Regions from separate parts of the Streptomyces sp. NPDC031426 genome, predicted to be linked through region 2. Evidence: riboswitches for the same ligand, from Rfam matches in the RefSeq annotation. Region 2 holds a riboswitch; each other region holds the start of a gene.

Region 1 (2,921 bases), on a different contig from region 2:
ATCGTCGCTGCTGCCCCTGCGGGCCCGCTCCTGGCCCAGCCTGACCAGGCCGCGCAGCACCTTCAGATGGGCCTCGGTGCGCCGCTGGGCGGCCCTGGCGGCCCCGAGCGGCTCCAGCAGCAGGCGCATCTCCAGCAGGTCGGCGGCCTCCTGCTCGGTCGGCTCGGCCACGCACGCGCCCGCGTGCCGGCGGGTCACCACGAAGCCCTCGGCCTCCAGGGTGCGCAGGGCCTCGCGGACGGGGACGCGCGAGACGCCGTAGCGGCGGGCCAGGACTTCCTCGGTCAGCCGGCCGCCGCGCTCGTAGACCCCCGCGACGATGTCGTCCCGGATGGCCGTGCACACCGAGTGCGCCGGAATACGCATGACCGACCTCCGCTTTAATCCCCGTGAAACGTCGACGATGGACGCCTGTTCCGTGACTCTATTCCAATGAGCCGGAATTTCCGACGGCGGGCCGGAATCCATGGATATTTTTTGGTCAGCGGATCGGGTGGCGCCCGTGAAAAGACGACGAAAGCCCCGGCTCGGTGAGCCGGGGCTTCGCATGCCAGGCGATGAGGCGTCAGACGTTCACGCCGTGCTTGCGGAGGTAGGCGACGGGGTCGACGTCCGAGCCGTAGTCGGGGGTCGTACGGGCCTCGAAGTGCAGGTGCGGGCCCGTGGTGTTGCCGGTCGCGCCGGACAGGGCGATCTGCTGGCCCGGCGTGACCTGCTGGCCCACCGAGACGCCGATCGACGACAGGTGGCCGTACTGGGTGTACATGCCGTCGGCCATCCTGATCACGATCTGGTTGCCGTACGCGCCGCCCCAGCCGGTGGAGACGACGGTGCCGGAGCCGACCGCGTGCACCGGGGTGCCGCTCGCCGCGTGGAAGTCGATGCCGGTGTGCGTGCCGGAGGACCACAGCGAGCTGCTCGCCTTGTAGCCGGTGGAGACGTAGGAGTTCGCGATCGGGGCGACGAAGGTGCTCATCAGGCGCTTGCGCTCGGCCTCCCGGGCGGCGCGGGCCCTGGCCTCGCGCTCCTCCTTCGCCCTCTTCGCCGCGGCCTCCTCGGCCGCCTTGTGCTCGGCGGCCCGCTGCTGCGCGGCGGCCTGCGCGTCGATGTGCTCGGCCACGTCGTCGCTCAGGGTGAGGACCGGCGTGAGGCCGGTCTGCTCCACGGTGTTCTCGGCGGCGAGCGCCGGGGAGGCGGCCAGGGTGCCGATGACACCGGTGGTGGTGAGGGCCGCGATGCCTGCCGCCTGAGCGGTGGTGCGCTTGACCCGGCCGGGCTTGCGGTGCTTCCCGGTGGCGCACATGAACGCCATGGAGTGGCTGGTCCTTTCCTTCCCTCTCGCCTACCGGGTTAGCTGACGGGTTCGGAGCAGGAAGGTCTCCTACGGGTCCCCTCGCGAAGCGCGGGCGCCCGATTCACCCCAGGGACTGCGTGGGTCCCCGGCTCCCCTGGCTCGCGCCGTACGGGGACTCGGCGATGGCTGTCCGGTGCCGCGGGTGCGGCGCACTGCTACCGACGAACAGCCCGGGTGACGCTACGTAAGCCTGCTTTCGAACCCCAAACGGATCCAGGCTTTTGTAGCGCATCCCACAGGGCAGACAGGCAACCTCCGCCTCAAATCGGGCATCCCGGTAAGGGAGTGAGAACGGCAGGGGCCCTGACGGTCCAAAGACCGTCAGGGCCCCACGCGCGTGCGGTTACTCGGCCGCCACGACCGTCACTTCACCGATGCCGAGTGCCTCCACCGGTGCCTTGATCTGGGAGGCGTCACCGACGAGGACGGTCACCAGACGGTCCACCGGGAAGGCGTTCACCACGGCCGCCGTGGCCTCCACCGTGCCCGTCGCGGCCAGCTGCTGATAGAGCGTCGCCTGGAAGTCGTCGGGCAGGTACTGCTCGACCTGGTCGGCCAGCGTGCTCGCGACGGCCGCCGCGGTCTCGTACTTCAGCGGCGCCACCCCGACGAGGTTCTGCACGGCCACGTCCCGCTCGGCGTCGGTCAGACCGTCCGCCGCGAGGGTGCGCAGCACCTTCCACAGGTCCTCCAGCGCCGGGCCGGTGTTGGGGGTGTCCACGGAGCCGCTGATGGCGAGCATCGAGGCGCCCGTGCCGTCCGGTGCGGACCGGAGGACCTGGCCGAAGGAGCGCACACCGTAGGTGTAGCCCTTCTCCTCGCGCAGGACCCGGTCCAGGCGGGAGGTGAGGGTGCCGCCGAGGCAGTAGGTGCCGAGCACCTGGGCGGGCCACACCCGGTCGTGCCGGTCGGGGCCGACGCGGCCGATGAGCAGCTGCGTCTGCACGGCGCCGGGCCGGTCCACGATGACCACGCGCCCGGTGTCGTCGGCGGTCACCGGCGGCACGGGCCGCGGCTCGCCCGGCGTGCCGGTCCAGGCGCCCAGGGTGTCGCCGAGCAGCGCGTCCAGGTCGACCCCGGTAAGGTCGCCGACCACCACCGCGGTGGCCGTGGCGGGGCGTACGTGCCGGCCGTAGAAGGCACGTACGGCGGCGGCGTCGATCTTCTCGACGGTCTCCTCGGTGCCCTGGCGGGGCCGCGACATGCGCGAGGCCACCGGGAACAGCTCCTTGGAGAGCTCCTTGGCGGCCCGGCGGGAGGGGTTGGCCAGCTCGTGCGGGATCTCGTCCAGGCGGTTGCGGACCAGCCGCTCCACCTCGCTGTCGGCGAAGGCGGGCGCGCGCAGCGCGTCGGCGAGCAGGCCGAGGCCCTTGGCCAGGCGCGAGGCGGGGACCTCCAGGCTGAGCCGGACGCCGGGGTGGTCGGCGTGCGAGTCCAGCGTGGCGCCCGCGCGCTCCAGCTCGGCGGCGAACTCCTCGGCGGAGTGCTTGTCGGTGCCCTCGGAGAAGGCCCGCGCCATGATCGTGGCGACGCCGTCCAGGCCGGCCGGCTCGGCGTCCAGGGGCGC
Region 2 (2,921 bases):
CGAGCGCGAGGGCGATCTGCTCACCGGGGACGTACCCGGCCTGCTTGATCGCTTCGAGGATCAGGTCCAGGGCGTCACGGTTGGAGCCCAGGTTCGGGGCGAAGCCGCCCTCGTCGCCGAGGCCGGTGGACAGGCCCTTGGACTTCAGGACGGACTTGAGGGTGTGGTAGACCTCGGCGCCCCAGCGCAGGGCCTCGGAGAAGGACTCCGCGCCGATCGGGGCGATCATGAACTCCTGGATGTCCACGTTGGAGTCCGCGTGCGAGCCGCCGTTGAGGATGTTCATCATCGGCACCGGCAGCAGGTGCGCGTTGGGGCCGCCCAGGTAGCGGAAGAGGGGGAGGTCGGACGCCTCGGAGGCGGCGTGGGCGACGGCGAGGGAGACGCCGAGGATGGCGTTGGCGCCGAGGGAGCCCTTGTTGTCGGTGGCGTCCAGGTCGAACATGGCCTGGTCGATCAGGCGCTGCTCGGTGGCGTCGTAGCCGACCAGCTCCGGGCCGATCTGCTCGATCACGGCGAGGACGGCCTTCTCGACGCCCTTGCCCTGGTAGCGGTTGGGGTCGCCGTCGCGGAGCTCGATGGCCTCGAAGGCGCCGGTGGAGGCGCCGGACGGGACGGCGGCACGACCCGTGCTGCCGTCGTCGAGGCCGACCTCGACCTCGACCGTGGGGTTGCCTCGGGAGTCCAGGATTTCCCGGGCTACGACGACGTCGATGGACGGCACGAGCATCTCCTTCTGGGATGTGACGCTGGAAGTGCGGGGGCGTTCTGCCTTACGGCTGTGCCTTGCGACTAGAGCCTAACCGTCCCCGGGGCGCCGGCCACCGACCGACCGTCCCGTGGACAGGAGGGACACGCAGACGGTACCCATTGTTCACCCACGGAACAAAGGGGCCTGCCGATGAGGCCCGGCCGAAGAGTGGGGAAACAGCGCGCGGAAACGAAAGACCCCGCCCCGGCGCGTACGGGGGAACACGCGCCGGGGCGGGGAGCCCGTGGGGACGGGGGTGGCCCTCACGGGGCCTTCAGTGTGCGGGCCGGGGATGTGAGGGCACTGCGGGTCCGTTCGGAGCCAGGTGTCACTTCAGGTGCAGCTGCTGGCCCGGGTAGATGAGGTTCGCGTCCTGGACGATGCCCTTGTTCAGCTGGAAGAGCTTCTGCCAGCCGCCCTTCACACCGTGCTTCTCGGCGATGGCGCTGAGGGTGTCACCCTTGACGACCTTGTACTCGCCGTCGCCCTTCTTGACCTTCTTGCCGGTCGGCGTGGTGACGGTCTTGCTCGCCTTCGGCGCCGTCCGCGTGGTGGAGCGGGTGGCGGCCTGCTGGTCGGTGGAGCGGGTGGCGGTGCTGCGGGACTTGGTGGCCGTCGGGGCGGAACCGTTGTAGGCGGCGCTGGTCAGGCCCGTGCCGCAGACCGGCCAGGCGCCCTTGCCCTGGCCCGCGAGGACCTTCTCGGCGATGGCGATCTGCTGCGCCTTGGTGGCGAGGTCGGCACGCGCGGCGTAGGCGGTGCCGCCGTACGCGGCCCAGGTGGAGTTGGTGAACTGCAGGCCGCCGTAGAAGCCGTTGCCGGTGTTGATGGACCAGTTGCCGCCCGACTCGCACCGGGCGACGGCGTCCCACTGGGAGGCGGTGGCGGCGGAGGCGTTGCCGGCCGCCATCAGCGGGGCGGCGACAGCGGCGCCGGTGACACCGGCGAGCGTGATGGCGCGGACGGTCTTGGACGGACGACGGTGCTTGCCCTTGCCGGAGAACAGCATGGATCGATCCCCTCACCGACGCCTGCGAGGTGAGCTGTCGGGTTCGGGCCGGTTGAGTTGCCCGGCCGCGCACTCGCTCATGCGAGGCGCGGCTTCACCCCAAGCCGGTCCAGCGTCAACCGCTGGGCCCGGCGCTTACCTTGGGTCCCCCGCTCCTGCCTACGGCGCTTGACGCGACGACTGTTCCCGGGCAGTCGCTGGCAGGATTCGGCGTTGCGACGGCCGGGGCTCGTGGTGACGAGCGGTCCTGACCGTAGACATGCGATCGTCGGATTTTCAAAGACGATCAGGGCTTCTGAGACTCATCCCACACTTTCGCCAAAAGGGACATCAGCCGCGAAACGGGGCGTCAACTGCCCCTACTCGCCGCCCTTTTCGCCCCCGACTTTCAGGGTCTGACCGGCGGTGATGTGATTCGGGTCGGCGCCGATGGCCATCTTGTTGGCGTCGTAGAGCGCCCGCCACCCGCCGTCGACGCCAAGGGAGTCGGCGATGGAGGCGAGGGAGTCGCCCTCGCGGACGGTGTAGGTGCCCGCTTCAGGACTGGCGTGACGGCCGGAAGATGTGGCGTTCTGACCGTTTGTCACGCTTTCGTCCGCACTCCCGCCACGGTGACGTCCGCCACTGCTGAGCGCGCCGGTGTCGACCAGGCTCCAGGAACCGGCGCTCTGCTGGTATTTGTCCGGGTTGTCGGCGCTCGGGGTGGCTGTGGGAGAGCTGTCGCCTCCCTGTGAACTTCCGCCGTCGGGCGAGCCGGACTTGTCAGTCTTGTCGGACTTGGGGGTGCTGGTCCCGATGGAGCCGCCGATGCCGTCCGGGGTCCCGGCGGTGTGCCCGCTCGGGGTCGGCGTGGCGCCCTCGCCCGTGGGGGAGCCGGTCGAGTCCGAGCCGGAGGAGTTCGAGGCGGAGTCGGAGGCAGAGCCGGAACCGGAGTCCGAGGAGGACGAATCCGGCAGACCGGACGAGTCGGAGCCGCCGGCCGAGCCGGACGCGTCACCCGAAGCGCCGCTGTCGCCGGAGCCGCCGACACCGGGGTCGACGTCGACCGAACCGGAGTGGGAGGTCAGCCCGGCGGTCAGCGCGCACATGGCCCACGGCTTGGTGCCCTGGTCGGCGAGGATCTTCTCGGCGACGGCTATCTGCTGGGAGCGGCTGGCCTGG
Region 3 (2,921 bases), on a different contig from region 2:
CCGTAGTAGATCGACTCCTCGCGGACGTACGCGCCCGGCTTCGGGGCGTGGATCATCATGCCGTTGCCTATGTAGACGCCGACGTGGCTGATGTCGTCGTAGAAGAAGATCAGGTCGCCCGGCCGCGCGTCGGCGAGCGAGACCGTGGTGCCCGCGTTGACCTGGTCGTACGTGGTGCGCGGGAGGCTGACGCCGGCGGCCTTCCAGGCGGCCTGGGTGAGGCCCGAGCAGTCGTAGGAGTCCGGCCCGGTGGCGCCCCACACATACGGCTTGCCGATCTGCGCGCGGGCGAAGGCGATCGCCTTCTCTGCCTTCGTGTCGTACGAGCTGGACGTGCTGGACGTGGTGGTGGACCCCGTCGAGCCGGAGCCCGTCGAACCCGATCCGGAGCCGGACCCCGTGGCGGTGGACGACGACGAGGACGAGTCGGCCTGCTGCTGAGCCGCCTGCTGCTTCGCCAGCTCGGCCGCCTTGCGCGCCGCCTCCTGCTCCTTCTGCCGCTCGATGGCGGCCAGCCGCGCCTTCTCCTGGGCCGTCAGCTGCGACAGCAGTTCCCGCGCCGAGGCCAGTTTCTTCTGCACGGTTGCCTTGGCGGTCTGCAGGTCGTGCTGCGAGTCGCTCAGCGTCTGCAGGCTCTCCGCGGCCTCCCGCCGCTTCTTCATCGTCGCGGCCTGCTCGCCGATGAAGTCGTCGACCGCGCTCTTCTCCCGCGAGGTCAGCCGATTCATCAGCTGGGTCTGGTCGAAGTAGTCCTGCGGGTCGTTCGCCAGCAGGAAGGTGGCCGTGTCCGGAGCGGCGGCGCCGGTGCGGTACTGGGCCGCGGCGAAGGAGCCCAGCTCCTCACGGGCCTTGTTGAGGCGTGCCGTGCGCCGGGCGACGTCCTCGCGCAGGGCGTCGACGCGGCCGCGCTGTTTGCCGGTCCGCTCCTTGGCCGCGTTGTACTTCTGGGTCGCCGACTCCGCCTGGCGGTAGAGATCGTCGACCTTCTTCTCGACCTCCTCCAGGGTCGGCTTGGCGCGATCGGTACCCGGGGCGGCCTCCGCGGTCTGCGAGAGCACGGCCATGGAGGTGAGGGCGGCGGTGGCGAGGGCGGGAGCGCGAAGGCCGGTTCCGATGGTCCCGCCGGGGCGCGGCTTGCGGTGCGACGCCAAGAGAGGCGACTCCTTCCAGTGGGCCGCCTACCGGGTTAGCTGTCGGGTTCGGGCGGTGGTTCGGAAGGGTTGCCCTACGGCGGCGTCCCAGGTGGGAGCCGGCCGATTCACCCCAAAGGTCGGTGGGTCCCCGGCTCCGGGCGCCCTGCGGGGCACGCCGGACTCGGCGGGGGCCGCGCGGCCCGGCGAGGTTCGCCGGTAGGGGTCGTGCGGCCCGAACGCACGCTAGCCAACTCGTGTGACTCCTGTGAAGGTTGGTGCGTGATATGTCCGATACATTTTCGTGACCTGAGCCAGGTTTCGCTTCTGAGTCATCGGACGGTGCCCCTCTGTGAGCAGGGCGCGGGCCGTTCGACGGCGAAGATCAACTGCTTTCCGGGGCGGCCGTGTTCCGGGGACGGCGACCGGTTGTCGGTGGGGAGCCCTAGACTCGTAGAGCGATGAGCAGCCTCTTTGACGACAGCTTCCTGGCGGACCTCCAGGCCCCTCGCGGGCGCGAGGAGGAGCCCCCGCCGCCGCCCGAGGACGATCACGCTCCGGAGCCGCTTCCGGACGATCTGTTCGGCGGGAAGTTCGACGTGCCGCCGGACCGGGACGCGTACTACCGCGACGGCGCCCCGCGTCCCGCCCTCGACGCGGCGGCGCTGCTGGAGGGGCTGAACGACAACCAGCGCGCCGCGGTCGTGCACGCCGGCTCCCCGCTGCTCATCGTCGCCGGCGCCGGCTCCGGCAAGACCCGTGTGCTCACCCACCGCATCGCCCACCTGCTCGCCGAGCGGCATGTGCACCCGGGCCAGATCCTCGCGATCACCTTCACCAACAAGGCCGCGGGCGAGATGAAGGAGCGCGTCGAGCACCTCGTCGGCCCGCGCGCGAACGCGATGTGGGTGATGACCTTCCACAGCGCGTGCGTGCGCATCCTGCGCCGGGAGAGCAAGAAGCTCGGTTTCACCTCCAGCTTCTCCATCTACGACGCCGCCGACAGCAAGCGCCTGATGGCCCTGGTCTGCCGCGACCTGGACCTCGACCCCAAGCGCTTCCCGCCCAAATCGTTCAGCGCGAAGATCAGCAACCTGAAGAACGAGCTGATCGACGAGGAGGACTTCGCCGCCCAGGCCACCGACGGCTTCGAGAAGACCCTCGCCCAGGCCTACGCGCTCTACCAGTCGCGCCTGCGCGAGGCCAACGCGCTCGACTTCGACGACCTGATCATGACGACGGTCAACCTGCTGCGTGCCTTCCCGGACGTCGCCGGGCACTACCGCCGCCGCTTCCGGCATGTCCTCGTCGACGAGTACCAGGACACCAACCACGCGCAGTACGCGCTCGTGCGCGAACTCGTCGGCACCGGCGAACACAGCGAGGACATCCCGCCGAGCGAGCACGACCTCCCGCCCGCCGAACTGTGCGTCGTGGGTGACGCGGACCAGTCGATCTACGCCTTCCGGGGCGCGACGATCCGCAACATCCTCCAGTTCGAGGAGGACTACCCGAACGCGACGACGATCCTGCTGGAGCAGAACTACCGCTCCACACAGACCATCCTGTCCGCCGCCAACGCGGTCATCGAGCGCAACGAGTCCCGCCGCCCGAAGAACCTGTGGACCAACGCCGGCCAGGGCGCGCGGATCACCGGTTACGTCGCCGACACCGAGCACGACGAGGCCCAGTTCGTCGCCGACGAGATAGACCGTCTGGTCGACGCGCGCGAGGCCAGGGCGGGCGATGTCGCCGTCTTCTACCGCACCAACGCCCAGTCCCGTGTCTTCG

What was found. A riboswitch is a leader RNA that binds a small molecule or an ion and turns the genes downstream of it on or off. The one in region 2 is predicted to bind cyclic di-AMP.
Region 1: another riboswitch for cyclic di-AMP. It lies ahead of ACZ5NH_RS28590 (M23 family metallopeptidase); the one in region 2 lies ahead of ACZ5NH_RS30660 (transglycosylase family protein).
Region 3: another riboswitch for cyclic di-AMP. It lies ahead of ACZ5NH_RS24715 (C40 family peptidase); the one in region 2 lies ahead of ACZ5NH_RS30660 (transglycosylase family protein).

What each region holds. Positions count from the first base shown of each region.
Region 1 is NZ_JBVIJE010000015.1:123,282-126,202, reverse strand. Features, by position in the region: gene ACZ5NH_RS28595 (GntR family transcriptional regulator) at 1-366, opposite strand, end outside; gene ACZ5NH_RS28590 (M23 family metallopeptidase) at 566-1,312, opposite strand; cyclic di-AMP (ydaO/yuaA leader) riboswitch at 1,325-1,486, opposite strand; gene ACZ5NH_RS28585 (M16 family metallopeptidase) at 1,698-2,921, opposite strand, start outside.
Region 2 is NZ_JBVIJE010000018.1:20,320-23,240, forward strand. Features, by position in the region: gene eno (phosphopyruvate hydratase) at 1-730, opposite strand, end outside; gene ACZ5NH_RS30660 (transglycosylase family protein) at 1,080-1,760, opposite strand; cyclic di-AMP (ydaO/yuaA leader) riboswitch at 1,765-1,937, opposite strand; gene ACZ5NH_RS30665 (transglycosylase family protein) at 2,120-2,921, opposite strand, start outside.
Region 3 is NZ_JBVIJE010000011.1:278,336-281,256, forward strand. Features, by position in the region: gene ACZ5NH_RS24715 (C40 family peptidase) at 1-1,151, opposite strand, end outside; cyclic di-AMP (ydaO/yuaA leader) riboswitch at 1,181-1,286, opposite strand; gene pcrA (DNA helicase PcrA) at 1,592-2,921, shown strand, end outside.